DNA from 2 places in the Clostridium sp. HMP27 genome. Region 1 is predicted to be linked to the other one. Evidence: a T-box and tRNA genes for the amino acid it is inferred to sense, from the RefSeq annotation. Region 1 holds a T-box; the other holds one or more tRNA genes.

Region 1 (16,075 bases):
TAGATATTAAAAAGTCCAGGGTCAATTATAACCCTGAACCTTTTACAACTATTTATTATCTTACTATGCTTCCAGTTGGAAGTTCTTCTGGAACCCCTACAGTAAATAATTTACTATCATCTTCAGTAGCAGCTGCAAGTATCATCCCCTGAGAAAGTTCCCCTCTTAATTTTACAGGTTTTAAATTTGCAACTAAAACTACATATTTTCCCACAAGTTCTTCAGGTTTATAAAACTTTGCTATTCCTGATATTACCTGTCTTTCTTCTCCACCTAAATCAACCTTTAGCTTTAAAAGCTTTTTAGCACCTTTAACTGGCTCACATTCTATTACTTTAACTACTCTTAAATCTACCTTTTCAAAGTCTTCTATAGTTATTTCTTCTTTTAAAGGCTGGATTTCCACCTTAGCTGGAGCTGTATTTTTCATTTGCTCTTCTTTTAACTTATTTAATTCATCTATTTTAGCATCAACATCTATTCTTGGGAACAAATTGTCTCCTTTCACAAGCTTTGTTCCTGCACTTGTTCCATCAAATGATGCAATACTATCCCAAGTGATGATTTCTACATTAAGCTGATTATTTATTCTTTTACTTGTGTCTGGTAAGAACGCAGAAATTAATACTGAGATTATTCTTAATGACTCTGCTAAATTATATAATACTGTGCCAAGTCTTTCTTTCTTACTTTCATCCTTTGCAAGTATCCATGGAGTGGTTTCATCTATATATTTATTAGCTCTTCCTATAAGTGTCCAAACCTCATCTAAAGCTTCAGGTATTCTTAGATCATCCATGTGCTTTTCAACCTTTAAGTATATACCCGTTGCTATAGAAATAAGATCGTTATCTATATCTTCCTTTGCTGTAGGACTTGGGATCACTCCGTCAAAGTATTTTTCTATCATAGCGGTAGTTCTAGATAATAAGTTTCCTAAATCATTTGCTAGATCTGAGTTAATTTTCTTTATAAATAACTCGTTATTAAATATTCCGTCTGAACCAAATGGAATTTCTCTTAAAAGATAGTATCTTACTGGATCTGTACCAAAGTGATTTACAAGGACTACTGGATCTACTACATTACCTTTAGACTTTGACATCTTTCCTCCATCAACTAAAAGCCATCCATGACCAAAAACTTGTTTAGGAAGAGGAACTCCAAGTGCCATTAACATTATAGGCCAATAAATAGTGTGGAATCTTAAGATGTCTTTACCCACTAAATGAACATCTGCTGGCCAATATTTATTTAGCATGTCTTCATTACCTGTATTATATCCTAGTGCTGTTATATAATTTGCTAAAGCATCTATCCAAACATATATAACATGCTTTTCATCAAAACTTACTGGAATTCCCCAATCAAAAGAGGTTCTTGATACACATAAATCTTGAAGTCCTGGTTTTAAGAAGTTATTTATCATTTCATTTTTTCTGGACTCTGGTTGTATGAATTCAGGATGGGATTCTATGTGCTCTATAAGTTTATCTGCATACTTTGACATCTTAAAGAAATAGGCTTCTTCTTTTGCCTTTTCTACAGGTCTTCCACAATCTGGGCATTTCCCATCTGTTAATTGTGTTTCAGTCCAGAATGATTCACAAGGAGTGCAATACCATCCTTCATATTCTGACTTGTATATATCTCCCTGATCATAAAGTTTTTTAAATATTTCCTGTACAGAGTTTATATGATAATCATCTGTAGTTCTTATAAACTTATCATAGCTTATATTCATCATACCCCAAAGGCTTTTTATACCTGCAACTATTTCATCTACATATTCTTTAGGTGTTACACCCTTTGCTTCTGCAAGTCTTTGTATCTTTTGCCCATGTTCATCTGTGCCTGTTAAAAACATTACATCATAGCCTGTAAGACGCTTAAATCTTGCCATGGCGTCTGCTGCTACTGTTGTATAAGTATTTCCTATGTGTAAATTTGCTGATGGGTAATAAATTGGTGTTGTAATATAATAGGTTTTTTTATTCAATTTCTATTCCTCCTTAGATAAAGTTCTTATATAATAAAAAGCCTCTATAAAGCTTATATGCTTTATAGAGGCGTCATTTTTACGCGTTACCACTCTAATTTTCCTTTTCTTCTCAAAAAAGGACTCAATAAGTGAGAAAACTCACTTTGCATTTTAACGGCTGCACCCGAAATATCCTACTTAATATTTCAGATATTTTGCTCTGGGGCCATGTTCATAAATCTAAATGCTATCGGCTTTCACCTTATCCGACTCTCTTTTAGCATTTCCACTTACTACTCTTCCCATCATTGCATTTCAATTTTAATATTAATACATATATTTTGCCATGTCAACTAGTTGATTTTCCTATTATTTCACTTATTTCTTTTAAATATACTTATATGTTTTTGCTTATCTTATTTACAATGTATTATAATTAGTGGTGTATTGCTTTAATAAACTTTGCTTCAATGTTATTACTTAAAAGGAGGTACTTATTTGATACGCAAGGATATAATAAAGGATGTTTTAAAATTAGCCCTTCCTGCAGTTGGCGAAATGGTCTTGTACATGATGATATGGGTACTTGATACAATGATGGTTGGCAAATATGGTGGAGAAACTGCTGTAAGTACTGTAGGCCTTAGTTCAGAGATAATGTACAGCTTTGTAAATGTATTTATTTCCGTGGGAATATCTGTTGGAACCGTATCTCTTATCTCAAGAAAACTTGGCTCCAAGGATAACACTGCTTCAGAAGAATTTGCAACTTTAGGACTTGCCATAGGCTCTATGCTAGCACTTACTATTTCATCTGTAGCATTTATATTTGCACCCAAAATTTTATTTTATTCTGGTGCTAGGGATATTGTGCTAAATAATGGAATAATATATATGAAAATCACCTCTATAGGATTGTTCTTTAATATGCTTATGAATGTGTTAAATTCAATTCTTAGAGCAGGTAAAAATACTAAAATCCCTCTTTTAGCATCTGGATTAATTAATATAATAAATTTATTTTTAGATTGGGTTTTAATATTTGGAAAGCTTGGTTTTCCAGAGCTCGGAATACGAGGTGCAGCTATAGCTACAGCTATGGCACATATAGTTGGCTTTATATTTATAACTTTTTATACGCTAAAAAAGTCTCCTATAAAACCTCATTTTAAATTTATAAGAAATATAAATACTTACAGAGCTAAAGAGCTTATTAAGCTCTCAATTCCTTCATCAATGCAAGAAGGAGTGTTCTCTATGATACGCCTGCTAGGTACTATATTAATTATGTATTTAGGGAAAACAGCCTTTGCAGCTAATCAAATTACAACTACTATAGAATCTATATCATTTATGCCTGGAAATGGAGTTGCCATAGCTGCTACAACTTTGGTTGGGCATAAAATTGGAGAAAGAGATTTAAACGGGGCAAAAGAATACGCTTATACTTGCACATTAATTGGAACAAGCATAATGGTTATATGCTCCATAGCCTTTTTACTATTTCCTAGATTTTTAATAAGCTTATTTATAAAGCCAAATGAACTTGAAGTAATAGGTCTTGGCACCCTTTGCCTTATGATTGCTTCTATAGAACAACCATTTATGGCAATCTCAATGATACTTGGCGGGGCCCTAAAAGGTATGGGTGATACCAAAACCCCATTTATAGTATCCTTAATATCTAGTTGGGTTATAAGATTTCCATTGCTTCTCATTTTCATATACAAGTTGAACCTATCAGTTATATACGTTTGGTGGATAACTGCCATACAATGGTCCTTTGAAGGCATAGTAATTTTTATGCTATTTAAAAGGAAATTCAAAAAACTTATGACCCCTACTTAGTCAAGTAGGGGTTTATGTTTTTCAATAAAAAAACAATTTCACAGTAATTACTGCCATTATAGCAGCTGTTAAATCTGCAAGTATCGCAGCCCATAGAGTATGTCTTATTTTTTTTACTCCTACTGCTCCAAAATAAATAGTCACTGTATAAAATATTGTTTCTGTAGAACCCATTATAGTTGATGCCACTCTTCCTACAAAACTATCTGGTCCATAGGTTGTTAAAACATCTGTAAAAACTCCTAAAGCTCCGCTCCCCGATAATGGCTTTATAAGCAGAAGAGGTAAAATCTCTCCTGGAATACCCACATACTTTAGTAATGGATTACTAATTTGTGTTATAAAGTCTAATATCTTAGCTTCTCTAAGCACAGATACTGCAAGTATCATAGCAAGTAAATAAGGGAAAATCCTTAAGCATATCTTTAATCCGTCTTTAGCTCCCTCTACAAAACAATTATATACCTCTACCTTTTTAATCACTCCATAGGTTACTATTAGCCCTATAATCCCTGGAATAAGAAAATTACCTAAATTCATAATTCCCTCCTAAAAATATTTCTGAAGTATCTTACATGAAATTATTCCCACTATAGCTGCTGAAGCCGTAGTTATTATGGCTGTAATTATTATCTCTGCTGGGTTTTGTGAGCCTGTAGCTGCTCGTATGGAAATTACAGTAGTTGGTATAAATTGAATACATGCAGCATTTATAACTAAAAATAATGCCATGTCATTAGAAGCTGTATCCTTATTGGGGTTTAACTTTTGCATATTTTCCATAGCCTTTATACCAAAAGGAGTGGCAGCATTGGATATTCCCATCATATTAGCAGTAATATTCATAACAATACTACCTAAAGATTCCTTATCTCTTCCTTCTTTTTTAAATATAACTTTTAGAATGGGCCTTAAAAGCTTTGCTAACATTTCTGTCATACCGCTTCTTTCTGCAATTTTCATTACTCCACACCATAAACACATAACCCCTGCAAGCTTTATAATTATTTCTACAGTACTATTTGTTGAGGCTAGTATTGCCTGTGTCATTATATCTGCTCGTCCTGTAATCATTCCCCAAATTATACCCAAAGTTAATATTGCGAACCAAATATAATTTATCATTTTACCCTCCATGGATTATTTGTATATTAATTTATATGTTAATGAACTCTATTGTATTGCAAATAAATTTTATTAATGTTACCATATATAATGTTTTTAAATATAAATTATGGAGGCTATACATGACTTTAAAAGAGATAATGAAATATATAGAAAGTGAATACCATATTATAAATAGTACTCCCTGCGAAGTATGCGGCGGTGAATATTTAGCTGATGGTCTAGATATAGATATAATTAATGGAAATCCTTATGATGTCTGCGATTGTACATGTTCAAAATGTGGCCATGAAAAAACTTTTGAATTTTATGCTCCCTTTATAGATGAACTAACCAATAGTAAATGGAAACAAAACTTAAATTAAAAAGAAGCCCATATGTTAGGCTTCTTTTGTTATTTATACACAGGAACTTCAAATGTAATTTTAGGATCCTTGCATTGTAAAACTAAATTCATTATATTTCTGATTTGCGCATAGGGCCAATTGATATCCGTTGCATATTGATGTGTTGCCGGTGCACCCGGATTAAACTTCATTTTATAAAGTGTATCTTGATTATTAGTTGTATTATTTATATATCCCGAACCAATAAACTTTGCTCCACCCTTTATAGCATCCTCTGGAGTAAACCACCCTTGCACATATGCATATCTTGATCCAAGCTCATCTGGATTACTATCCAGAGCACCTATACCAAACATATTATAAACTAATTTCTTCCCATTATCTCCATCAACCTCTATTCCGTTAGCAAGTTTAGAACTTCCATTTCCCGTTTCAAGCAAGGCATGTGATACAAGATAAATTGGATTTATGTTATTTGTTTTAGCTGCATCGAAAAATGCTTGTCCTTTACCTGCCAATATTCCTCTGCCCATTAAAATATTATTTAAATCCTCAACTGTTATACTATCATTTGTATAGCTTAATTTCATAAACGCATATTTCCCATCTTGATCCATAAAATTCTTAGGATTAAGATGATATTTTATTTGATTATAACTCGCGCCTACCCAGCCTGAGCCACCTTCACTAGTAGTTGAAACACCTGGCTTCGCTTGCTTACTTATTGCATCTACAAAAGTTGTTACATAACTCTTATTAACTATATCAGTATTTGATATGCTGTTTATGCATCTTAGATAATCTATGTAATAATTATCATAATCCGTATTTATATCCTTATAATTTCCTTTAGCATTTGATCTTTTCACATAAACAAGAATTTTATACTTATCCCCATTTTCATCACTAGTAAATCTTTTATTTATGGTAATCTTTCCCAAAGAAGCAGTTGTATATCCATTAGTCCATTCCTGAAAATCCTCATACTTCCAAAGTTTCTTGTTGTATCTACTTACATATATTTTATACTGAGCATTATCAACATTCGAAGATAGATTGAAAGTTTGATATTGATTACTTATTATAGGTTCATATTGCATTTTAAGCGTCCTAACTTCAGCTCCATTTACATATGCAGAACCATCTGAAAATCTAGGTGTTATTGTAAATTTCATTTTCACAGGTTGGTTTAATTTTTTACCACCTAAAGATTCCACTTCTGTACTTACATTTACGTAGTAAGACTTTGCTGGTGTATAGCCCTCCACTTTAGGAAGGACTTTTATGGTGTTAGCTGTATCACCTGGCATTACAGTAGCTTGTACAGCAGCACCCTTATCATCTGTCACTGTTATATTAGAATTATTTATAGTTTCTTCATTAAGATTAAAATTAAACTTTACTGTCCATACTTTATCTTGAGAAATAGTTGTTTGGCTTTGAAATTCTTTTACACTTGTTGCTGCATGTGATATGTTATAATTACTTGTTGTAAGCGTAAAAAAAGTTGCAAGCATAAGCGCTGCAAAAGACTTCTTCAAAATAATCCCCTCACTTCATCGTTGTTTACTATAATTAGATTATATAAAATTTTAAGACTTTTTTCTATGAAAAAAGTTAATTTATTTTAATATTTTGCTATAATTTTAACTGTACATTAATAAAAGAGAGGTATAAGAATGAAAAAAATTGACCTTGCTGATAATTTTAAAGTAGAAGAAATTAGAATAAATAAGTTTATAAGCGAAAAAGGTGTATGTTCAAGAAGAGAGGCAGATAAGCTTATTTCTTTAGGTAAAGTTACAATAAATGGTGAAGTAGCTACCATGGGTTCTAAAGTAACTTCTACAGATGAAGTAAAACTTGAAGGTAAACTTCTTTCTGAAAAACCTAAATCAGTATATATAGCCTTAAATAAGCCTAAAGGTATAGTAAGCACTACTGATCCAAAAGAAAAAAATAATATAGTAAACTTTATTAATTATCCTGAACGAATTTTTCATATAGGTAGATTAGACAAGGATTCAGAGGGCCTTATATTTTTAACCAACGATGGTGATATAGTAAATAAAATACTTAGAGCTGGTAATAATCATGAAAAAGAATATATAGTAACTGTAGATAAACCATTAACTCAAGACTTTCTTCAAAGAATGTGCTCCGGCGTAAGGATACTTGGTACTATAACAAAGCCTTGCAAAATATATAAGGAAGGCTCTAATATATTTAGAATTATACTTACCCAAGGATTAAATAGGCAAATTAGGCGAATGTGCGAAGCCCTTGGTTATACTGTAACAAAGCTTAAACGAATTAGAATAATGAATGTAAAGCTAGATAACATCCCCCTTGGCAAATGGAGATACCTTACTAAAGATGAAGTTGACACCATAAATGAATTAGTAAAGAATTCTCTCAAAACTGAAGAAGCCTCTAAATGAAAAGAGGGCCCTTTAATAAGGACTCTCTTTTCTGTAAATTTTTTTGCTATGGTCCAAAAATTATTCCTCTATCATACAAATACTTTGTGCTGCAATCCCTTCTTTTCTGCCTGTGAAACCCAACCCCTCTTCAGTTGTAGCCTTTATATTTATTTGATTCTCATGTATGCCTAATATATTACTTATATTTTCTTTCATAGTTTCAATATATGGGGCCATTTTAGGCGACTGAGCAATAATTATAGAATCTATATTTACTATTTTATAGTTTCTTTCCATTATTAGTTTACTTACTTCTTTTAATAACTTTAAGCTATCAATTCCCTTATACTCCTCCTTTGTATCCGGAAAATGTTTTCCTATATCCCCTAAAGCACAAGCGCCTAATATACTATCCATAATAGCGTGTATCAATACATCTGCATCTGAATGCCCTAAAAGTCCTTTTTCATAAGGTATGTGAACTCCACCTAAAATAAGTTTTCTTCCACTTATCAACTTATGTACATCATATCCTATTCCTACTCTCATCATATTACCTCCTAATATATCTTTTATAATATTTTATAATAATACTTTCCTCAATTAAACAAAAAAATAAAGCCTGGTATCCCAGGCATATTATACTATATAATTTATGATATATTTTTTCTGTAATTGATTACATTTTCCTTATGACTTTTTTTATTTAAATGAAAAAAGCTTTTTACACTATTAATAATTCTTATATACAAGGGTTCCATACTTTTTTTATTTTTGTGCCTTTTAGAAAAATCAACATATACAACATTATCTTTCATCCACGTCACACCCTTTATAATTTATTTATATTAATATAATACCATAAAATAGATGAATTGTTAAGAAAATTCTAAATATATTTTATGCCTAAAAGCTTCTTTTAACGAAACTTTTAGACATATGATTTGAGGAGAAATTATTTTACAAAAATAGGACCTGCTAGTAACACATATTACATTATATTCATCATACTTATAATTTGCTATTTCATTTTATATTATTTACTTAATATTTAAAACTAATTCAAATAAAATATGTTAAAATGTTTATTATATTATATATTTTCAAATAGTTATCAACAATTTGTCCACATTTCTGTGGATAATGTTGATATAATCACTTGTTAATTTCAAAAATTTGTAACTTTTTATAGTTAATAACTATAATTAAAAATGTAACCTTTTGTATATATTTGAAGATATATAGAAATCAACAGAAATTTCACAAGTTATACACAGGCAAAATGTGGACAATGTGTATAAGTATTAAACTGCTTGATTATTCTAATTATAATAAAATCTACGAACCCTTTAAAATACAGGGACTTCGTACGTTTTAATAAATAATTTAAAAGGAGTAAATATAATGCAAAAATATAAAATCCTTAAATCTTCATTATACTTAACTATACTAATATTTCTTATACTTCCTCTGATTTATTTAGTAATTAACCAATACTTATATATTAATAACTCAACAAATAATCAACAGTTTATCCACAAAAATAATGACAATCCTATTAGTAATTCTAATAATATCATGCCTCCTCGAGCAGATACAAAAAATACTTATTTAAAACGAAGTTTCTCTGGACCTAATTTAAAACATAATAATGAAGGAATACCTGTTATTATGTATCATTCCATTTCTAATAAAAAGGGTAATGAAATTCAACTGTCTAAAGATCTATTTGAAGCTCAAATGAAATTTTTAAAGGATAAAAATTATACTACCTTATCTTTAGATGAACTTTATGATTTTATTACTTCCAATAAACCTATTCCCCAAAAATCCGTTGTACTAACTTTTGATGACGGCTATGTTGATAATTATTTAAACGCTTATCCAATATTAAAAAAATATAACTTTAGAGCGACCATATTTGTTATTACAGATAATGTAGATAAATATAGTCATACTATAAATTCCTATCAAATTAAAGAAATGTCCTCAAATGGGATAGATATTATGAGTCATACTGAAAAACATGAAGACCTTTCAACGCTTAATTATGATAATCAATTATATACTATGAAGACCTCAAAGAAATTTTTAGAAAAAATCTTAGATAAAAAGGTTAATTATATCGCTTACCCTTATGGTCGATGGAATAAAACCACTATAAAAGCTGCTGAAAATTCTGGTTATACTATGGCATTTTCTACAAGCGGAACTTGGACAGATAAATCAGATGGTATATATAAATTAGATAGAGTATATATAAGTTCTAATTTTGACTTAACGGAATTTGAAAGAAGATTAACAAACAGAAATTACAACAATATTCACTCTAAAAATATACCATCTCAATAGCAAAAATAGACATAGAACTTATTAATTCTGTGTCTATCTTTTAACATTTTATATGAATTAAAATGGGGTTTTTAACACTGAATAGTGCCTCTTATGGATTGTTTTATTCTATCTTTCATATTTGTCCACAATTCCTTATAGCTTATCCACAATTTTTGTGCATAATTTTTGTTTTTTAAACAACTGTACTTCCAATTATATAGGCACTTGTAAACATTGTCCACATTTACCCTGTTGATAACTTGGACAAGATACTGTGGAATACTTAGACATTTTCTTGTTTAATTCATGCAATTTTTTATATTATTTTGCAACTTTTTTTACATTTTATTACAAATAATATGCTATAATAATTTATCTTATTTCTTACTTGTATTACCATAATCTTATATGCATTTATCAAAAACTAAGGATGCCTTCATCCAAAGGCATCCTTAGTTTTTTAATAAAAAATTTATATACTACTCACACTATGATATATATACTTAATTTATTATTTGTGTGCAATTACTTCAATTTCTACTAATGCACCTTTGGGCAATTTAGCCACTTGTACACAGGAACGTGCTGGATAAGTTTCTTGAAAATATTGCGCATATACTTCGTTTACTTTTGGGAAATCATCCATATTTGTTATAAAAACTGTACTTTTTATAACATTATTGAAATTTAATCCTTGAGATTCTAATATGCTTCTCACATTTGTCATTGATTGATGCGTTTGAGCAACGATTGCATCTTCACCTGTAACTATTTCTCCTGTATTTGGATCTACTGGTATTTGACCTGATAGAAATACTAGGTCTCCAACCATTATTCCCTGTGAATATGGGCCTATAGCCTTAGGTGCTAAATCTGTTGAAATAATCTTTTCCATTTCTTCTTCCTCCTTTAAACTATTCATATTAATGATATACTAAATTTTAGCCAATTCCACCATAGAATATGCCAAATATATAAACTATTATAGTAAGTCCACAAAATACATATCTAGTCATTGGTTCAAACCAAGAGCCTAATTCCTTTTTACAACCTAACTGTACCTGTTCTCTTGCAAATTTTGGTCCACAAACCCAGAAAAACATAATTCCAGCAAGAAGTGCTCCTAAAGGAATAACATAAATTGATATTACATCCATCCAAACACTAAGCTTATTTCCATCTTCAAGTACTATTCCAGCAGCTGCTCCAACTAATGCAATAGCAGCAACTGAAACCTTTCTAGAAAGGTTAAACTTTGCTTGCAATGTTTCTATTGGAGTTTCAAATAAATTCATCAAAGATGTAACTCCAGCAAATAAAACAGCTATAAAGAATATAATCGAAAATACTTGTCCCATTGGCATTTGTTTAAATACGCTTGGCATTGTAATAAACATAAGTGGAGGTCCTGCTGCTGGATCCATTTTAAATGCAAATACAGACGGTATGATTACAAGTGCTGCCAACATTGCTGCGATTGTATCAAAGATAGCTACATACTTCGCACTTCCCACAACATCTTCGCTTTTCTTTAGATAACTTCCATATACTACAGTTCCTGAACCTGCTAATGAAAGAGAGAAGAACGCTTGTCCTAGAGCATATACCCAAGTTTTGGGATTGCCAAGAAACTCCCATCTTGGAATAAATAGATACTTATACCCTTCCATAGCTCCTGGTAGTGTTGCAACACGAATAGCAAGTATTAAAAATAATACAAAGAATGCAGGCATCATCACTTTGTTAACCTTTTCTATTCCATTAGAAACCCCTGCAAGCATGATAATAAACGTTAAAGCTAGTCCCATCATATGCCAGCTAAGACTTCCCATATTACCAGCTATAGCTCCAAAGTATGCTCCACTATCCTGTGCCTTTACTAAAGAACCTGTAATTGATCCTACAGTAAATCTAAGTATCCAGCCTACAACTACTGAATAACCTATAGCAATCCCTAGTGACCCTATTACCGGAATAAGTCCAATAAGATCTCCGTGTTTCTTTCCTCTTCTCTCCAATGCCTTTTTAAAGGCTCCTAGCGGCCCCGTTCCCATTGCACGACCAAAGGACATCTCGCCAATAACTCCTGTAAATCCAATAACTATAACAAATATAAAATATGGTATTAGAAATGCTGCTCCTCCAAGCTGTCCTACACGATAAGGAAACATCCAAATATTACCCATACCTACTGCTGATCCAATACATGCTAAAATAAAACCAACCTTCGAATCAAAGGTATCACGATTAATCTCATTGTTCAATTGGGTGGAAAGGTTTTCTTGATTGTTATTTCCCATAACCTCACTCCTCATAATATAATTATAACACCTAACAGGAATCCTGTTAATTTAACATTATCATTAACTTTTTTCATGTAATATATAATTGTGAGACAATAGCTTTTGACGTCATTTACGAAAGGTTTTTTAGATAGGTATTAGTTGGGGTTTTTAAATTATTGAATTACATAAATATAGAAAGCGAAAAAGAGTTTAGCATGAAAATTTAGTTTTTCATGTCGGATACTGATTGTACCTCTTATCTCTTTTCCACTTTCTACAAAATGAATCTGATATTTTTTGTTATCACTCCTCTCATTGCTAATAGCAGCGAAAGTAGTGATATAGAAAAGTGAAAAATATCTAGCTATAATTTAAATATTCCCCGTAAAATATATATCCTGCTATTTTACGGGTATATTTTATTATTTTACTGGCTCAAGACTTGCTTGGAAGTGACGAAGAATTGGTGGTTCCCATGTAATTCTGTAACCACTTACGGTATTTGCTCTTTCCTTAATTTCAATAAGAGCATCTGCCATGATATCAATATGAGCTTGAGTATATACACGACGTGGAATTGCAAGTCTTGTAAACTCAAATTCTGCATGAAGCTGTTTTCCTGTATCAGGGTCATTACCTAGCATATAAGATCCTATATCACATGTACGAATTCCTGCTTCTTTATAAAGTTCTATTGCTAAAGCTTGTCCTGGGAACTCATTATATGGAATATGTGGGAACATAGCTTTTGCGTCTACAAATACTCCATGTCCTCCTACTGGGGATTGATAAGCTATACCTGCTTCATCTAAGCGTCCTGCAAGGTATTCCATCTGTCCTATTCTATATCTTAAATAATTCTCATCTAATCCCTCATAGAGACCAATTGCTAATGCTTCAAGGTCACGGCCTGAAAGTCCTCCATAAGTAATAAATCCTTCAAATGAAATTGTACGACCTTTGCATAATTGATATAATTGTTCATCTTCTTTAATTCCAATTAAGCCACCCATGTTTACAATAGTATCTTTCTTAGCACTCATTGTAAACATATCTGCATAGCTAAATACTTCTTTGATTATTTCTTTTATAGATTTATTTTCATATCCAGGTTCACGTTGCTTTATAAAATAAGCATTTTCTGCATAACGTGCCGCATCTATACAGAACTTTATATTATATCTCTTACAAATTTCAGATGTTTCTCTTATATTTTGAACAGATACAGGTTGTCCCCCTGCTGAGTTATTTGTAATTGTCATAATAACAAGTCTAACTTTCTCTGCTCCATATTCCTTTATTAATTCTTCAAGCTTTACAACATCCATATTTCCTTTAAATGGCACTCTAAGTGATGGATCTGCAGCTTCTGGAACAACACAATCAATTGCTCTTGCACCTGCAAGTTCAACATGTGCCCTTGTTGTATCAAAATGCATATTAGATATAGAATATTCTCCTTTACCCATCATTAATCCAAAAAGAACCTTTTCTGCTGCACGGCCTTGATGTACAGGCTGAATGTACTTATATCCAAAAATATCTTGCGCTGCTTCAACTAACTTAAAGTAACTAGAAGCTCCTGCATATGCTTCGTCACCTCTCATTACTCCAGCCCATTGCTCTTGACTCATTGCATTTGTTCCACTGTCTGTTAATAAATCGATATATACGTCTTCACCTCTAAGATTAAACAAGTTATACTTGGCCTCAGCAATTTTTTCTTCTCTTTCTTCACGAGTAAGCATTTTAATTGTTTCTACCATCTTAATTCTGAATGGTTCTGGTACATATTTAATAGCCATATTAACAAACCCCCATCATCTAATTTTAATTTATCTTAATTATAGATAAATTAATATGTAATAAATAATTTATATAATTTAAATTTTCAAATTATTTATCCGTTAATAGAATTGTATCACCATTATAATTTTCAGTCAATACTATAATCTATTTTTTATCATTTTTTTCTAATAAAAACCATTTTTTTAATATTTTGTTCTGAATTATTGACTTGTATACGGTTTCTTAATGAATGCATTTTATCTTACAGATAATATTTTATTATCATAATAATTTTTTCATTTATCCTCTTGAAATACATTACTGTTCATGATATTGTATAATATAATATATAAAGTAATAAAGTAGGTGGATAAAATGAATAAAGCTACCTTAGATCAATATATTAAACTTGTTGAGTTTTTAGGGAAAGTCTTAGGTCCCGATTATGAAATTGTGCTTCATGATTTAACAGATGAGAAATATTCTATTATAGCCATTGCAAATGGACATGTTAGTGGACGAAATATAGGTGCCCCTTTAACAAACCTTGGGTTAAAGATTATGGCAATGGGAAGTTACAAAAATAGTGATTATGTTATTAATTATAATGGTGCTTCAAAGACCAATAGAGTTTTGCGTTCATCTACTATGTTTATTAAAGACCATACTGGAGAGATTGTTGCAATGCTATGCATTAATTTCGATGATAGCAAATATGTGGCCATCAGTGAAGAAATTTTAAAACTCTGCCACCCTAATGAGTTAATCCTACAAAATAAGTCATATGATTCAGTTAATTCAGTTTTAAGCGATGTTCCTGAGAATTTCTCTGAGTCCATTGCAGAGGTCACAGAAACTGTTTTAAATGAAGTTTTATCTGACAAAAACATTCCTGTTAATCGTCTTACTCAAGATGAACGCCTTAATATAGTAGATGTATTAAATCAAAAGGGAATATTTATGTTAAAAGGAGCAGTTAGTGAAGTTGCTAAACAACTCCACTGTTCAGAGCCAAGTATTTATCGCTATTTAAACATTCTTAATAAGGATAAAAATTAAAATCATAGGTATTCTATTATCATCTATAACTCTAACCGTAAAAATCCAGCTCCTAAAGAGCTGGATCTTTTTATATTAATCTTAATCTACCTACTAATTTCCCGTAATATATTTATTTAGTATACTAAACATCCAAAGAATATTTATATACTTCTGATTTTGGCATTTTTCTATCCCTAGCTACCATTTTTATTGCTTCCTTTTTTATATGCCCCTGATCTATATAACTTTTTATATGTTCTTCTACACTCATATTTTCCCATAAAGCTTTTTCTTCTCTATCTATTTCTTCTACGGTCTTTCCTTGTAGCACTAATACATATTCCCCTCGCGGAGATATTTTTTCATAGTGACATATAGCTTCCTCTAATGTTAGTCTTAATACTTCTTCATGTAGTTTTGTAAGCTCCCTACATAAAGCAATTTTTCTGTTACCTAAGCTTTCTCTTAGAAATGTTAAAGTGTTCAAAAGTCTATGTGGAGCTTCATAAAATATAAGTGTTTCAGTTCTACCTTTTAAATCCTCAATTATAACCTTTCTATCCTTGTTTTCCCTTGGCAAAAAACCTCTAAATAAGAACTTTGTAGTATCCATACCTGACGAAACTAATGCTGTTGTAATAGCTGTAGCCCCTGGAAGTACCTCAAAAGGTATTTCTTTTTCTATACACTTCCCAATTATTACGCTTCCAGGATCTGAAATTCCTGGAGTACCTGCATCACTTACTAACGCTATGGTATTTCCTTCATTTAAGCGTTCTATAATACTACCGCTTCTATCTTCTTCATTATGCATATGATAGCTTATAAGTGACTTTTTTATATTATAATGATTTAATAATTTTAAAGTTTGTCTTGTATCCTCTGCAGCTATTATATCCGCTT
Region 2 (16,075 bases), on a different contig from region 1:
AAAGTTATAAAGAATAATGGAAAAGTTGCAATTATAGAAGTACCTGGAGATAAGACTCCTATTAGAAGAGTCTACCTAGAAAGACTTATAAGACAAGATAGTACAGGAATATGGACTGTGATAGGATATGATCCAGTAACTAATAAATAACTAACTTATAATAAAGGCGTGGAATACTTGAGGTACCACGCTTTTATTGTTCTTTCTTTATTATTAAAAAAATTTATAAAAAGTTTTTAAAAGCTGTTGACATTAACGTTGCGTAAAGGTGTATATTTATTTTGTCAGGAGGTGAGCACATGGAATATACAGTGCAAAAACTAAGTAAAATAGCGGGTGTAAGTACTAGAACACTTAGATATTATGATGAAATAGGAATTCTTAAGCCGGCAAGAATTAATTCATCAGGATATCGTATATATGGGCAAGCTGAAGTTGATAGATTGCAGCAGATATTATTTTACAGAGAATTAGGTGTAAGTTTAGAAAATATAAAAAATATAGTAACTGCACCATCCTTTGATGGAGCCGAAGCACTGAAAAAACACCGCGCCCAGCTTCTTGAAAAGAGAAATCAATTGGATTTGTTGATTTCAAATGTGGATAAAACAATTGCACAAACTGAAGGGAGAATTATTATGAGTGATAGAGAAAAGTTTGAAGGATTTAAACAAAAGATGGTTGATGACAATGAGAAAAAGTATGGTCAAGAAATAAGAGAGAAATATGGCGATGATACTGTTAATAAGTCAAATGCAAAGTTAATGAACATGACAGAAGAACAATATAACGAGGTGACAGCGCTATCAGAGGAATTAATGGCAACTTTAGCAGAAGCTTTTAAAACTGGGAATCCAGCAAGTGAGCTAGCTCAAAAGGCAGCTGACTTACACAAGAAATGGTTAACTTATTCTTGGAGTCAGTACAGTAAGGAGGCACATGCAGGTCTTGCACAAATGTATGTTGATGATGAGAGATTTACGCAATACTATGATAAGGAACAACCAGGGACAGCAGAATTTTTAAGAGATGCAATTTTCATTTATACAGGAATGAGTAAATAGTATATTAAAAAGTCCAGAGAAAAGCGATTGGTTTAACCAATCGCTTTTTATATTAAAAATTAAAGTTATTAAGTTTTAGTTAAGTATTAAACGATGTATTTTATAGTTTAAATAGATTTGTAAGCTTGTTCATATTTTTAGATAGAGTAATCAATTCATAAAAGTTATTTTACAATCACACAATTATATCAATAAAAGTATATTGACAGTCATAGTACTTTGTTGTATATTATAGATGTAGTCGAAAAACAAATGAAGATAAAAAATAAATACTAGAAAAATTCCATATGGAGGTAACTTAAGTGAATGGAAAAATTTCATCGGATTTACTTAGAGGGCATACTGACACCATAGTACTTAAAATATTAATGGATGGTGATAGTTATGGGTATGAGATATATAAGAAAATAATTGAAAAAAGTGAAGGAGTATATGAGCTAAAGGAGGCTACACTTTATTCAAGTTTTAGGAGACTAGAGAAGGATGGGAATATTATATCCTATTGGGGTGATGAAACCCTTGGAGGGAGGAGAAAGTATTACAAAATAACACCATTAGGCGAAGATGTATATAATTTGAATAAACATGATTGGGAATTTGCAAAAAAAATAATAGATAAATTATTATAGGAGGGGAGAATAGAAGTGAAAGATAAGATTAAAAAATATGTAGATAATTTATTTTTAGATATATATGATACAAATGAATTACGTGAATTAAAGGAAGAAATAAGTGCTAACTTGTTAGAAAAAGTAAATGATTTAATTTCCAATGGTAAAACTGAAGAAGAAGCGTTTAGGGAAGCTGTTTCAAGTTTGGGAGATATGGACGAACTAGTTGGAAATTTAAAGAGAGTATCTAAAGAAAAGTTTCAAGAAAATATAACAAAAGAGTTTGAACTTGATAAAAAACATATAATAGCCTATATAGTTGCATCTTCTATTTTATTATTTGGAGGTATGGCTGCAGGAATTGTTTATCTTCAAAATAAGAATTTAATGGATACAACAGGAGCTTTAATGCCATTTTTAATAGTATCAGTACTATTATTTATGTATTTTGGACTAACTCAAGAAACAAAACATAGTTATGGGATGAAACCTAAAAGAGCATTATTATATTGTTTAGCTACTGCAGTACTTATGTTTGGAATCTTTTCAACAGGTCTTGTATATTTTTCTGGGCAAGAGTTATTTCAAGTTTTAGCTACTTCAATGCCGTTTATTATATCTTCAACAATAGTTTTTATATATCTAGGGTTAACTGAGAAAAATAGAACAAAAATGGATGAGGATTGGCAGGATCAATGGGTAAAACATTATAGTGATCCTCAAACAATGATGCTAAGAGGAAACATATCTGGTGCACTATGGATATTTACATTTGCTGCATTCCTTTTAATAGGATTTGCCATTGGGTGGAAGTATTCATGGATAGTATTTATAGTTGCTATTGGATTTGAGATTTTAATAGAAAGTTTCTTTATGACAAGGAAAAAAAGATAATTTAAATATTGATAAATGTTGCAGAGCTTTTTTATACTTGGTTTGATTATAAACCAAGTATAAAAAGGCTTTTATATTTGTATTTATATTTTATAAATTTCATGTGAGGAGGAAATACTATACAGATAAGTGGCAGAATGTATTAACGAATAATAGAGTAAAGAAATCAAGGAGGTAGAAGCTTTGAATGAAGGATTAGTTGTTTTTGTTAGGGCGGCTATAGGTTTTTTCTCAATGCACATATTTGCAAAAGTTCTTGGAAAACAACAGATAAGTCAGTTGACATTTTTTGATTATATTCTGGGTATTACAATTGGATCTATTGCAGCCACACTTACTACAGATTTATCAAGTAGAGCGTGGCCACACTGGGTAGGACTTATAGCTTGGGCAGCTTTGGGATATTTAATGGAAGTTATAAGTTTAAAATGGAGATATGCAGCCAAGTGTTTAGAAGGAGAGCCAACTATTGTAATAATGGATGGCAAAATAATGGAAGATGCTTTAAAAAAAATGAAATATACAGTAGCAGAACTTTTAGGACTACTTAGAAGTAAAGATATATTTAACTTAAATGAAGTAGCTTATGCCATAATAGAACTCAATGGAGATATTTCAGTTCTTAAGAAGCCGGAATATTTGCCTGTAACTCCAAAAGATATGAATATTAAGATAAAACCTTCTGGAATAGGTACAGAAATAATTTATGACGGAATAGTCATTGAAGAAAATTTAAAACAGCTTAATAAAGATACAAAGTGGTTATTAAGGGAGCTGAAAAAACATGGGGTGGAAGACCCAGAAGAGGTATTTCTCTTAACTTTAGATCCAGGAGGAAATTTATATATTGATAAATATAAGGATCACATGAAAAATATTACTGACATAGGTGATTATAAGGGACCTTATTAAGAGAGGTGAAATAAAATGAGAAAATTTTTTATAGTCTCTATACCAATAGTTACAATAATTTGTTTCATACTTATAATGTTAAGTGGAAATTATCTTAAAAATTCTTCTGTAAATGATAAGAATATACCAGAAATTATTCAATTGATAACTAGTAATATAAACGATGAAAAGTGGGAAGAGGCTAGTAATAATACTGAAAAGTTAGATGAAGCGTGGAATAAAATAGTTAAAAGAGTTCAATTTAGTTCAGAAAGGGATGAAATTAATGGATTTAGCTTTAGCTTAGCACGTCTTCGTGGCTCAATTCAAGGAAAAGATAAAGCTAGTTCATTTTCTGATTTAAGCGAAGCATATGAACATTGGAAGGAATTGGGGAAGTAATATTGTTAGAAGGTGAAGATTTTGTTTGGTGAAAATAAAATGAGATTTTATATAGCTACTGCGTGGATGATTTGTTTTATTAGTATGTGGGCTATATTTAGTGGTGTATTACCAAATGATGAGTTTAATTCATATTTAAATCAAATAGAAAAAAGTGTAACAAATAAGGACTGGAATAATGCCCAAAAATCTATGGAAGAATTAAAGAGTGTTTATAATAAAAAAAGGGTAGTTATTCAAATGAATAACGCCACAGAAATTTTTACGACCTTTGAGCTTACAATGGGACAATTAGAGGCTTCGGTGCAACACAAACAGGATGCAGCAATTGAATATATTGGAGCTATAAGAAATTCCTTAGATTTTGTTATGAAAGCATTCTCAGGTCCATAATGAAATGATTTGATTGCTATTAATATTTCTTTGGAGGAGTTACAATGCAGGATTTTTTATCATACAGTGGAAGAGTTGCTATTGTATATTTATTTACATACTTAAGTACTAGAACTCTAACCAAGAAAGCTATTGCACAAATGACATCTTATGAAATTGCAGGGCTAATGATTTTAGCCAACGTTGCAGCTGAGCCATTAGTAGATAAAGTTACTATAAAATCTGTTTATGGAGTTGGTTTCTTAGTTATTTTAATGCTTTTAAGCACCAGGCTTGCTATACGTAATAAATTTACAACTATTATGGAACATACACCAACAATAATTATGCAACATGGGAAATTGGATATGAAATCTATAAGGGGAATGGGGCTTACTTTAAACGAATTAGAAGGATTACTTCGGCAACAGGGATATGATAAAATGTTAGATTTAGATACAATAATTATGGAACCCCAAGGTAATATATCTGCCTTTCCAAAGCCTGAAAATAAGCCAGTAACATTAAAAGATTTGAAAATTAAAACTTCAAATGAAGGACTAACTATTCCTTTAATAATGGATGGTAGCATAATAGAACAAAATCTTAGGCATATAAAGAAGAATAAAGAATGGCTACTAAAAGAATTAAAGAAACAAAATGTATTTAATTATAAGAAAGAAGTTATAATAGCTGAGATCAATTCATCATTGCAACTAGAAGTTTTAAGAAAATAGAAAGTTTTACAATATACTAGTTATTAAATAACTTTAGATGAATAAATCTAAAATAAAAAACATCCTAAGTATTAGGATGTTTTTTCTATGGTTGCGGGAGCAGGACTTGAACCTACGGCCTTCGGGTTATGAGCCCGACGAGCTACCAACTGCTCCATCCCGCGATATTATCAACTAGGGTTTTCCTTAAGCTGTAGGTTAAGTATAGTGTACTTAATTATATAAGTCAAGGGTTTTTAAAAATAATAATTATTTACTTCATTTATTAATGAATTTTAAATATATAAAATTATTGTAACACGATATAAATTTATATTGTTATGTAAGAATTGTGCTTTGTGTCAAAGATGCTAGGTAAATAATTATTACTAAATAAGGTGGAAAAATCTAAAATAAAAAACATCCTAAGCATTAGGATGTTTTTTCTATGGTTGCGGGAGCAGGACTTGAACCTACGACCTTCGGGTTATGAGCCCGACGAGCTGCCAACTGCTCCATCCCGCGATATTATCAACTAAGGCTTCCCTTAAGCTGTAGGTTAAGTATAGTGTAATTAATAATATAAGTCAAGTGTTTTTTTAAAATAATAATTATTAATAAAAAATATATATTAAAATGAAGTGCAAAGTCTATTTGCTTCTTTATAAGATTATATTTATTGGCAGAATGATTTGTTGATTATATCCAATTAAATATATAAATTCTTGAGATAAACTACTATGCAAAGTATAATGAAAGGAAGCTGTTTACTTACAAAGGGAGTGAAGATATGATTAAAATTGAAGAACTGTTGTCGGGAGATTTTTCTGCATATCCTGAAGAAACTCAGGAATTTATGAAAAAATATACTGGAAGACTTAGAGAGAGCATAGAAGGAGAGTTAGTAAACGACATGGCAGCTAGAATGCTTAAGGATATAGATAAAAGTAACGAAACTTTTATGAACATTCTTGCAGATATACTAAGTAATGGGTGTAAGGGGTTTAGTAAAATGTCTACTCAATCACTGCTGAATATATATTTGGACAGAAAAACTGAAGAAGACTTTTTTAATTTATTAAAAAAATTGAATGAAGAAACATAAAGTTAATAATTCTAGCAATTTATGTACAGAGTAAAAGTCATCCCTAAATATGGGGTGTCTTTTTTATTTATGATGATGTAAACAAAATGTTAAATTTGTATATAATGGTAAAGATTTTGGTAGTTTTAACCGATAAAATAAGCTAAGAATATCAAAGAATACAAATAAATGTTATAAAGTATCAAAACTAAATAAAAATTTATAAGGGGAGGATTTTATGTTTTTTAAATCGAGAAGAACACCATGTCATGAAGCTGACGATATTATGGAATATGTTGATAATCGTATGAGAGGCAGAATAATTAAAAAACCTGTTGTTCAGTATAACAGGCATATAAAAATAGCTGATTATTTTAATAAACTTTTTGAGAGTGAAGAAAGTTTAGCTGAATCTGCTAAAAAGATCATTGATATAGGTGCTAGTATAAGCAGTTTTGATTCTGAGATGAGATATATATCCAATATGTTAATTGATTTTGCTAAAGAAATGTCAGATGTGAGTCAGTCTAATTTAGCTATTGTTGAACAGACTACTGCTAGCATGAATGGGGTTAATGACACCATTTCTGTTGCAACCAAGACTCTTAATAGTGTATCAGATTCATCACAAAATCTTATGAAAAGTAATATTGAAGCACTTGATCAAATGCATGAAATCGGTAACATTAAAGAAGATGTTGTTAGTAATGCAAATGTAATGAGTAGTAAGATTGATTATCTAGTTGAAATGGCTAATAAAGTTAGTGATATTGTAAAAACTGTAGAAGCAATAGCAGGAAAAACAAATCTATTAGCGCTAAATGCTTCCATAGAAGCAGCAAGAGCGGGGGAACATGGAAAAGGATTTGCAGTAGTAGCTGAAGAAATTAGAAAACTTGCAGATGATACAAAAGTAAATCTTTCTGGCATGAAATCTATTATGACAAATATTCATCAAGCTGCAGCAGACGGTAAAAGCAGTATGGATAAGACAATAAATGTAACAAGTAAAATGAGCGAAAAAATTGATACAGTTAAAGTTACTATTCAAGAAAATGTTAACCTATTAAACACTACAGTTAAAGATATAAAAGTACTTAATGAATCCATGAATGGAATTAGCATTTCAGCAGATGAAATTAATAAAGCTATGGAAATATCAACTTCTGATGCAGAAAAACTTACTAATATGACAGAGGAAATTCATAAAAGTGCTGTTGAGAGTTCCAGTGAAGCAACAAAGATTTCCAAGATTGATTCTGAATTATCAGATATAGTAAAAAAAATGTTATCGCATTTAAAAAATAGCTCAAATTCAATAAATAATAAAGATTTTATTGCATACATGGAGAAAGCTAAAAAGTCCCATGAAGAGTGGCTGTCTAATTTAAAAAGATCTGTAAATACAATGAAAGTATATCCTCTTCAATTAGATGGAAGCAGATGTGCATTTGGTCATTTTTATTATGCAATTAATGTTGAGCATCCAAAGATTAGTTCTAACTGGAAGGCAATAGAGAAAGTTCATATGGATTTTCATAACTGTGGCAGAAAGGTAATGGATGCAATTCAAAGCGAAAACTACGAAAATGCACATAACTATTGTAAACAAGCTGAGGGAATATCTTTTAAAATATTTAAGTGTTTAGAAGAAATTATAAAGGAAGTCAAGGATATTGATGCCGCAGGAGAGCATATTTTTAATATGGAAACAACAGAAATTGCCTGTGGGGATTGTGCAAGCTGCAGCGACTGTTAGAAATATTAAGGAGGTAATATTCTTTTAAGCTGTATAGAATAAATTAAGATCACCTATAAATTCTTTTGAGAATTTATAGGTGATTTTTTTATTTTTCTTAAATATAACGCAGATTTTAAACATTAAATTTATATAAGTTATTTAAGATTTGTTTAAGGTTCATTTTATATACTTAAATCAACGAAGGAAATATGAATGAATTAATGAAAGGAGAATCATAATGGCTATTGATGTTTTTAAAAGGCACGAAGTTAAGTATTTAATTGATAAGTCAATATATGAAGAAATTCAAGGAAGACTTTTAAAATATATGGAGTTGGATGAGTATAACAGAAACCACGAGTTATACACCATAAGCAATATTTACTTAGATACAAAAGATAATCATTTAATAAGAACTTCTTTGTCAAAGCCAAGATATAAAGAAAAGCTTAGAATCAGAGCATATGGAATTCCTGAAAGAAATGAAAAGATATATTTTGAGGTCAAGAAAAAAGTCGCTGGGGTCGGGAGCAAAAGAAGAACAAAATTAAAATTAAATGAAGCTTATGAGTTTGTATACACTAAAGAAAAGCCTGAGATAAAGGATTATATGAATAAACAGGTTATAAATGAAATTCAATATATGCTAAAGATGTATGACTTAGAGCCTAAAGTTTATGTAGCCTATGAGAGAAAAGCACTATTTTGTAAAGAAAATAGAGATATAAGAATAACCTTTGATACAAATATAAGGACAAGAAGATATGACTTAAGACTTGAAAGTGGAGATCATGGAGAAAGTCTAGTAGATGATGATAAATGGCTAATGGAGATAAAAGTTGGAAGCAGCATGCCATTATGGCTATCACAAATGCTTTCAGAATATAAGATCTTTAAAACGAGTTTTTCAAAGTATGGAAAAGAATATGAAAAAATGTTATTAAATAATATGAACTTGAGGGGAGAAATGAATTTATGTTCGAAACAATATTTAACACAGCATCTAACACAACCACAACTAGTACAGCAATACCTTTAATGGATTCGGTATTTACAATAATTGTTGCTTTCATTTTAGGAGGAATTATAAGCCTTACTTATATGAAGACTTCAAGTAAAAGAGGGCATTCTCAAAACTTTTCAGTTACTTTAGTTATTTTACCCGTAGTTATTTCTATAATTGTACTTTTAATAGGAAGCAATCTTGCAAGGGCGTTCAGCTTAGCAGGTGCTTTCTCAATTATTAAATTTAGAAGTGAACCAGGAGATCCGAAGGCAATTTCTTATATACTATTTACAATGGCAGCAGGACTTGCTTGTGGAGTCGGGGCTTTTGGATATGCAGCTATCTTTACAGTGTTCCTTTGCTTGCTTATGTTTATAATCAATATATTTAATTTTGGTGCTAATAAAACATCGCAAAAGATTCTTAAAATAACTATTCCAGAAAATTTAGATTATGAAGGAGCTTTTGATGAAATATTTGAAAAGTACACAAAGAGTTATGAGCTTAAAAAGGTTAAAACTACTGACTTAGGCAGCTTGTTTCAGCTTGTTTATACAATAACAATGGATAATAATATAAGTCAAAAAGAATTCCTAGATACGCTTAGATGTAGAAATGGTAACTTAAATATTACCTTAACTATGAATACTGATATAGAGGAATATTAACAAACTTTAGATTCCAGTTTATGTTGTAATGTTAGTAATAATATAAACTGGAATATTTTATTTAATCGCATGGCCTCGTATAAAATGTAAGAATAAATTAAGAACTTGGAAACTAAAAAGTATTTGAATGTATGATATAATATATAAAAAATAACTAACATAATTAATTAGTGGAGGATAACATGAAATTCATTAAAAACTTTTTAAAAGGAATAGTTATTGGCATAGCTACATTAGTTCCTGGAGTTAGCGGTGGAACAATGGCAATAATACTTGGAATTTACGATGATTTGATTCATTCAATTGGTCATTTTTTTGAAGATATAAAAGCACATACTATGCTGTTACTAGAAGTTGGACTAGGTGGGCTTACAGCTCTTATTTTATTTAGTAAAATATTAGAATCAGCTTTAGCAAGTCAGCCATTTGTAATGAGATTTTTATTTATAGGAGTTATTTGTGGTGGAATACCAGTATTATATAAGAAATCAACTTCAGGTAAAAAGAATAAAGGAGATTTATTGTTTTTAATTATTGGTTTTATAATAGTTCTTTTAATGGGGGCAGATCCAGCAGCAACTACTACACTGGCAACATCACAAGGAGTTTTAAGTATAGTATTTCTTTTAATTGCAGGTGTGGTAGTTTCTATAGCCTTGATTTTACCTGGGATAAGCGCATCTTTTATGCTGCTTACATTAAATTTGTATGATGTAACACTAAATGCTGTAAATAATAGAAATGTACCTTTCTTAATACCTTTAGGCATAGGAGTTGTTATAGGTGTTTTAGCAACTACTAGGGGTATAGAAAACTTACTTAAAAGATATCCAAGCAAAACATATTTGTTGATTTTAGGCTTTGTTATAGGCTCTATTATACCTGTATTTCCAGGTATACCTGGTGGAATTAGCATTGTAACTTCTTTAATAGCTTTTATAATAGGATTTATAGCAATCCGATATATAAGTGAAAAAGACATTTAAAAAGGAACTTTCGCTTTGGCGAAAGTTCCTTTTTAAACTCTAAGCTTGTACCCAGCACCCCAAACAGTTTCAACATATTGAGGGTTGGAAGGAGAGGATTCTATTTTTTCCCTTATTCTTCTAATATGAACAGTTATTGTGGCAGTATCGCCAAGAGCATCAAGCCCCCAAATTCGTTCGAATAATTCTTCTCTACTAAATACTCTGTTTGGATTTTCGGCCAAACAAAGCAGTAAATCAAATTCCTTTTGAGCTAAATTTATTTCATTACCATTTATAAATGCTTGTCGTGAACTTTTAATTATTTCCAAACCTCGTATTGTTATAATATCATTTTTAACTTTCGAAGAGAACTTAGTTCTTATTCTCTCATAATTTTGAATATGAGATTTAACTCTAGCAACTAATTCACCTGGACTAAATGGTTTTGTAATATAATCATCTGCCCCAAGACTTAATCCTTTAATTTTATCAATTTCCTCTTTTTTTGCAGAAACAAGTAAAACAGGAATCTCCTTAGAATCTTGAATACTACGCAAAATGCTTAATCCATCAATTTTAGGAATCATAATATCAAGTATCAAGAGATCAAAGCTAGTCTCCTTTAAGGTATTTAAACCTTGCACACCATCTGTACATATAGTAACTTCAAAGTTGTTGAGCTCTAAATAATCCTTTTGAAGTTCTGCAATACTTAAATCATCTTCAATAATTAAAATTTTTTTCATAATGCTCTCCATTTTTAAATAGTTTTTGCTAGTGAAATTATTATACTGGTACCTTCATCTTCATGGCTTATTGCCCATATTTTACCCTTGTGGCCTTCTACAATTTGCTTAGCGATTGCAAGTCCTAACCCGCTGCCTTTTGCATCACTTCTTGCTAAATCTGATCTATAAAATCTATCAAATATTTTACTTACATCACTTTTATCAATACCAGAGCCATTATCTTTTATTTCAATAATAATGCTAGAATTAGTTTCTCTAAGCATTATTGTTATTAGGCCGTTTTCTTTATCCATATACTTGCGAGAGTTATCAATAATATTAACTATAACTCGCTTCATTCTCGCTCTATCAAGCATAACATAGCGAAAATCCTTTAGATTATTTTGAAAATCAATATGTATATTATATTTTTCCAGCTCTGGTGAGCTTTCTAAAATGCAATAGTCAAAGTATTCAACAATATCTGTCTTTTCATAATTAAAAGGAATTTGATTTAAATCTAATTTTGAGTATAAAAGTAAATCATCGATCATAACATCGATTTGTTCAGATTTTGAATAAATGGTTTTTAAATAACGTTCCGTCTTTTCAGGAGTATTTGCCACACCATCTAAAATCCCCTCTACATACCCCTTTATGGAAGTTATGGGGGTTTTTAAGTCGTGAGATATACTAGAAACTAGCATTTTTCTATTATCATCATATTTCATTTTCATGCGAATAGAATCCTTTAGCTGTAATCTCATAGCTTCAAAATCAGCACATAACTCTCTAATTTCTCCGTCACCACTTTCTATAATTTCAAAGTTTAAATCACCTCTACTAATTTCAGCAGCAGCTTTTTTAAGCAGTGAAATAGGAGTTAATATTCGCTTTGAAAAAAGGTAAGACATAAATAAGTTAATTCCTATAAATGATATAAAGAATACACTTATCAGAGTAATAATAAACTTTTTGAAAACATCTGTATCTTTTCCAACTGGTGAAAGCAGTATTACATTTCCGATGGATTCATCTTTAAATACAAGTGAAGCACCGTCAACCATATAAGAACCATCGCTAATTTTCACCGTATTTTTTAAAGAATTAGTTCGTATTACTTCTAAAGACTTTTCTATATCAATTTTAGTTATATTTTTTGATGAAAATATGACATTGTTATTTTTAATTATTATGATTTCTCCATTAATATCTGAAAGCTTATCGTATAGATATTTTTGAAATTTACTATCTTCAATGGTCCCGGGGCTAGATTTTGACACGTCCTTTACTGCAGTTATAAGCTGATATCTTGCAACCATTAATTTTGTGAATTTATCATAGCTAATATTTCTATTAAAAACTTTTGAAGATACAAGTGTAAATATAAAGGCTGATAAAATTGCAATTATAAACGGTGTTATAACAGTTATAGTATTAGAAATAAGTAGACGTCTTTTTATATCCATTTTGCTCACCTTATAGAATGTTATTTGCCTAGAAATCCTTTTTATCAAATAAATAATAGGCACCTGTAAATAATAGTATAGCATAACTAAACATCATCATAAACTGTCGAAGAATTTTTAAAAAGGAAATGTCATTCATAATCCATAGTTTGTACCAATCCATCATACTTGTAAAAAACAAAGCAGAATAGCTTGAAAAAACAATTCCTAATGCTTTGAAAACTATAAAAATAAGGATAGAGATAAAAAATACACTTATTCCGCTTTTAAGTATATTTGTAAAAAGTATAATTACTAATGACAATACTATCATTGGAAACAATGTGACTAAATAAGAAACAAGTATTTTAACAATTCCTTGCATAGTAAATGAACTAGAATTAAAAATCATACCAGTTATAGTTGAAAAAATCATTACAAACATAAGATTAACTAGTACAAATATTATTACAGCAGTGAGTTTTGCAGAAAAAAACTTTAATCTTGTAATTGGCCTTGTAAGTGCGATCTTCATAGTGTTTTGAGCAAATTCTCCAGAAAAGCTATCTATAGTTACAAGTGCTGTAAATAGAGGGAGAATTGTATTAACAACAACAGAAAGCACAAGTAGAGGGAAGTCAACCCCGGAAGTTCCGCGAACTCCAAAACCGCTTCTAAGACCAATGATAGAAAATTGGCCAAATATAATGAAAATAAGTGACATTATAGCTGCCACTAAAACTTTTTTCTTTTTATATAGTTTTTCAAGTTCATTTATTAAAGCTGCTTTAAATCCTACCATTTCGTTCTACCTCACTAATAAAATAATTTTCAAGGGAAGCATAGTTATTCAATATATTTTTTGTTGTATCTACATTAAGCATTTTCCCGTTATATAAAACTCCAATACGGGTACAGGTAAGTTCTACATCATGGATGAGATGACTTGATATAAAGAATGTAGTATTTTCTTTTTCTGCAAGATCTTTTATAATGTTTCTCATATCAATCATGCCTTCTACGTCAAGACCATTTAAAGGTTCATCTAGTATAACTACCTCAGGCCTTGATAAAATTGCAGCAGCAATTCCAAGTCTTTGTTTCATTCCAAGAGAGAATTTTCTTGGCTTTTCATTTTTGTATCTTAAAAGACCAGTAAGCTCTAAAACTTCTTCGATTCTTTTAGAATCAACATCTTTATAATATCTTGAAAATTGTTTTAAGTTTTCAAAAGCTGTTAAAAAGGGATATGATTCAGCAGTTTCTATAATACAGCCAACCTTTGCTATAGCTGCCTCAAAATCATTTAAGATACTATGACCTAAAATTTTAACATCACCACTATCAGGCTTTATGAGGCCGGCCATGATTTTCATGGCAGTGGTTTTACCAGCACCATTTGGTCCTAAAAATCCAAAAATATCACCCTTATATATATCAAGATTAATGTCAGTTATACCTCGTCCATTTTTATATACTTTGGAAAGGTCTTGAATTTCTATAACTTTGTCCATTTAAATCCCTCCAAAACTTATTATAATAAAGCTTTAAAAATAACCTGTCGGTATAGTAATACCGACAAGTTATTATAGATATTATTAATTAAATACTCTGCTGTACTCACTGTCAGATAAAATGTTTGTTCTTACACGTTCATTTATATTAAAGTATATATTTGCTGAATATGGATTTACAGATATATCACCTTTTATAGTATTATCAGAAGCAGTAAAAGGTCCATAAGTGCCATTATTTTTTTCGAATTTTGCGCTAAATTCAAAGTCTTTCTTATCAGATGCATAGTTTTCATAACCCTTTAAATATTCTTCATGATATCTTCCGCTAATACTAGTTTCAGTTGCATTAGTAATATCAACAAATTTTTCACCTATTTTTTCAAACTTATTATTTTTTTCTATTATAATATCAGTTTTATATTGTCCAACATATATTTCTGGGTTAGTTAGCTTGTTATAATCTCTTTCTGTATTTTTTTCTACAGTTTTGCCAGAAAGATCAGGCTTTTTAACAACAGTTGAGTTTACATTTGTTACTTTTCCTAATAATTCTAAAGTTATAACATGTTCTTTTCCGCTATCGTCCTTACCAGAAAGTACACCAGTTCCAAGTATGCTTTGGATTAATCCATCTTTATTTACTACCATTTTACCGGATATTTCTTTAACAAAGATATCCTTTGTGATTTTTGGCATATTATCTTGGTTATTATTTCTATTGCCAAATTCATTTTTAGATTGTAGGGATACTACAGCATTAACTAGTGCTGGTATTTGTGATTCTTTTAAAGATCCAGATAATACCTTACTTCCATCTGTATTTTCAGTAACAATAACAGAATCTTTTAAATTACCTACAAGAGCATCTGCTATTTTTTCAACATCGCTAGCTTCTTTTTCTTTAAATGGATTTTTAAAAGAATTTACTTCACGAGGACTTGTATACTCACTTACATAATATACATTTTGGTCACTGTTTTTATTTATATAACCATTTTTGTCAGCGTAGTAATAATTATCTCTTTTAACTTTACCATCAATATTTGTTGATACGTTTTCCATAGCTTGTTTTGAAACATCATATTTATTAAGTGAGGTTTCAGATGAAATAACAGTACCATTATCCTTTAGTGCAAAAGACATGTCTAAAGTATAACTTGAAACATCTGAGGTAAGACTTTCAGCCGTGTATTTCATAGAATCCTTTAATTGATCATATCCACTTTTAGACATTACTTCTGCCATAGCTGTAGAAGCAAACATTACAGTTCCTAGAGCAAAGCTTAAAAACATTGCTGTTTTTTTCTTTAATTTCATTTTTAATAACATCTCCTTTAGGTTTGTTTTCATGAAGGTCCTTCATAAGTTTATTTTAAAATGTATATCTCTATTTTTCATAAACTAATTATAAACAAAATATAAACTTTTTTATATGAAAATTAAGAAACAATATATATTATTTATAGAAAGAGTGTTAAATATCTTTAAGTGAATAAGAATGTTGTTATATTTTAAATATAATTAAGAAATAGTTATGGTATAATATAACTTAGTAAAATTAGGAAAGAATATGGTTTGGTGGAGGGGATTTTATGTTACAGTCACATTTTGGAGAATTTGCAGCATTACTAACAGCAATGTTTTGGACTGTTACAGCGCTGGCATTTGAGTCAGCAGGTAAAAAAGTTGGATCATTATCTGTAAATCTTATAAGACTTTTGATAGGTTTTGTGTTAATAAGCATATATACGCTCATAACTAGAGGGTTATTTTTACCTATAGATGCCACTGGAAGTACATGGCTATGGCTATTAATCTCAGGAATTATAGGATTTGTTTTAGGAGATTTATTTTTATTTCAAGCTTATGTTGAAGTGGGCTCGAGAATTGCGATGCTTGTAATGGCAACTTCACCTCCAATTACTGCAATAATAAGCTATATAGTTTTTGGTGAGAGATTAAGTA

What was found. A T-box is a leader RNA that pairs with one kind of tRNA and senses whether it is charged. The one in region 1 lies ahead of metG (methionine--tRNA ligase), so its partner is inferred to be a tRNA-Met.
Region 2: it encodes a tRNA-Met, which carries the amino acid that the T-box ahead of metG (methionine--tRNA ligase) is inferred to sense. The anticodon was not compared.

Annotation. Positions count from the first base shown of each region.
Region 1 covers NZ_JMFY01000001.1:10,171-26,245, reverse strand. The annotation lists gene metG (methionine--tRNA ligase) at 56-1,999, opposite strand; T-box leader at 2,063-2,299, opposite strand; gene DP68_RS00135 (MATE family efflux transporter) at 2,480-3,829, shown strand; gene DP68_RS00130 (nucleoside recognition domain-containing protein) at 3,851-4,369, opposite strand; gene DP68_RS00125 (nucleoside recognition domain-containing protein) at 4,379-4,954, opposite strand; gene DP68_RS00120 (hypothetical protein) at 5,077-5,319, shown strand; gene DP68_RS00115 (N-acetylglucosaminidase) at 5,349-6,842, opposite strand; gene rluF (23S rRNA pseudouridine(2604) synthase RluF) at 6,981-7,742, shown strand; gene ispF (2-C-methyl-D-erythritol 2,4-cyclodiphosphate synthase) at 7,803-8,273, opposite strand; gene DP68_RS00100 (polysaccharide deacetylase family protein) at 9,129-10,076, shown strand; gene DP68_RS00095 (RidA family protein) at 10,570-10,953, opposite strand; gene DP68_RS00090 (sodium-dependent transporter) at 11,000-12,358, opposite strand; gene DP68_RS00085 (tryptophanase) at 12,766-14,148, opposite strand; gene DP68_RS00080 (PAS domain-containing protein) at 14,507-15,190, shown strand; gene rsmI (16S rRNA (cytidine(1402)-2'-O)-methyltransferase) at 15,315-16,075, opposite strand, start outside.
Region 2 covers NZ_JMFY01000018.1:283,616-299,690, reverse strand. The annotation lists gene DP68_RS19595 (hypothetical protein) at 1-150, shown strand, start outside; gene DP68_RS10590 (MerR family transcriptional regulator) at 300-1,064, shown strand; gene DP68_RS10585 (PadR family transcriptional regulator) at 1,367-1,693, shown strand; gene DP68_RS10580 (permease prefix domain 1-containing protein) at 1,709-2,569, shown strand; gene DP68_RS10575 (DUF421 domain-containing protein) at 2,753-3,481, shown strand; gene DP68_RS10570 (DUF4363 family protein) at 3,497-3,862, shown strand; gene DP68_RS10565 (DUF4363 family protein) at 3,902-4,255, shown strand; gene DP68_RS10560 (YetF domain-containing protein) at 4,300-4,971, shown strand; tRNA gene DP68_RS10555 (tRNA-Met) at 5,060-5,135, opposite strand; tRNA gene DP68_RS10550 (tRNA-Met) at 5,400-5,475, opposite strand; gene DP68_RS10545 (hypothetical protein) at 5,741-6,055, shown strand; gene DP68_RS10540 (methyl-accepting chemotaxis protein) at 6,273-7,793, shown strand; gene DP68_RS10535 (polyphosphate polymerase domain-containing protein) at 8,014-8,814, shown strand; gene DP68_RS10530 (DUF4956 domain-containing protein) at 8,751-9,449, shown strand; gene DP68_RS10525 (DUF368 domain-containing protein) at 9,632-10,435, shown strand; gene DP68_RS10520 (response regulator transcription factor) at 10,468-11,163, opposite strand; gene DP68_RS10515 (HAMP domain-containing sensor histidine kinase) at 11,178-12,614, opposite strand; gene DP68_RS10510 (ABC transporter permease) at 12,643-13,395, opposite strand; gene DP68_RS10505 (ABC transporter ATP-binding protein) at 13,382-14,107, opposite strand; gene DP68_RS10500 (hypothetical protein) at 14,192-15,427, opposite strand; gene DP68_RS10495 (DMT family transporter) at 15,703-16,075, shown strand, end outside.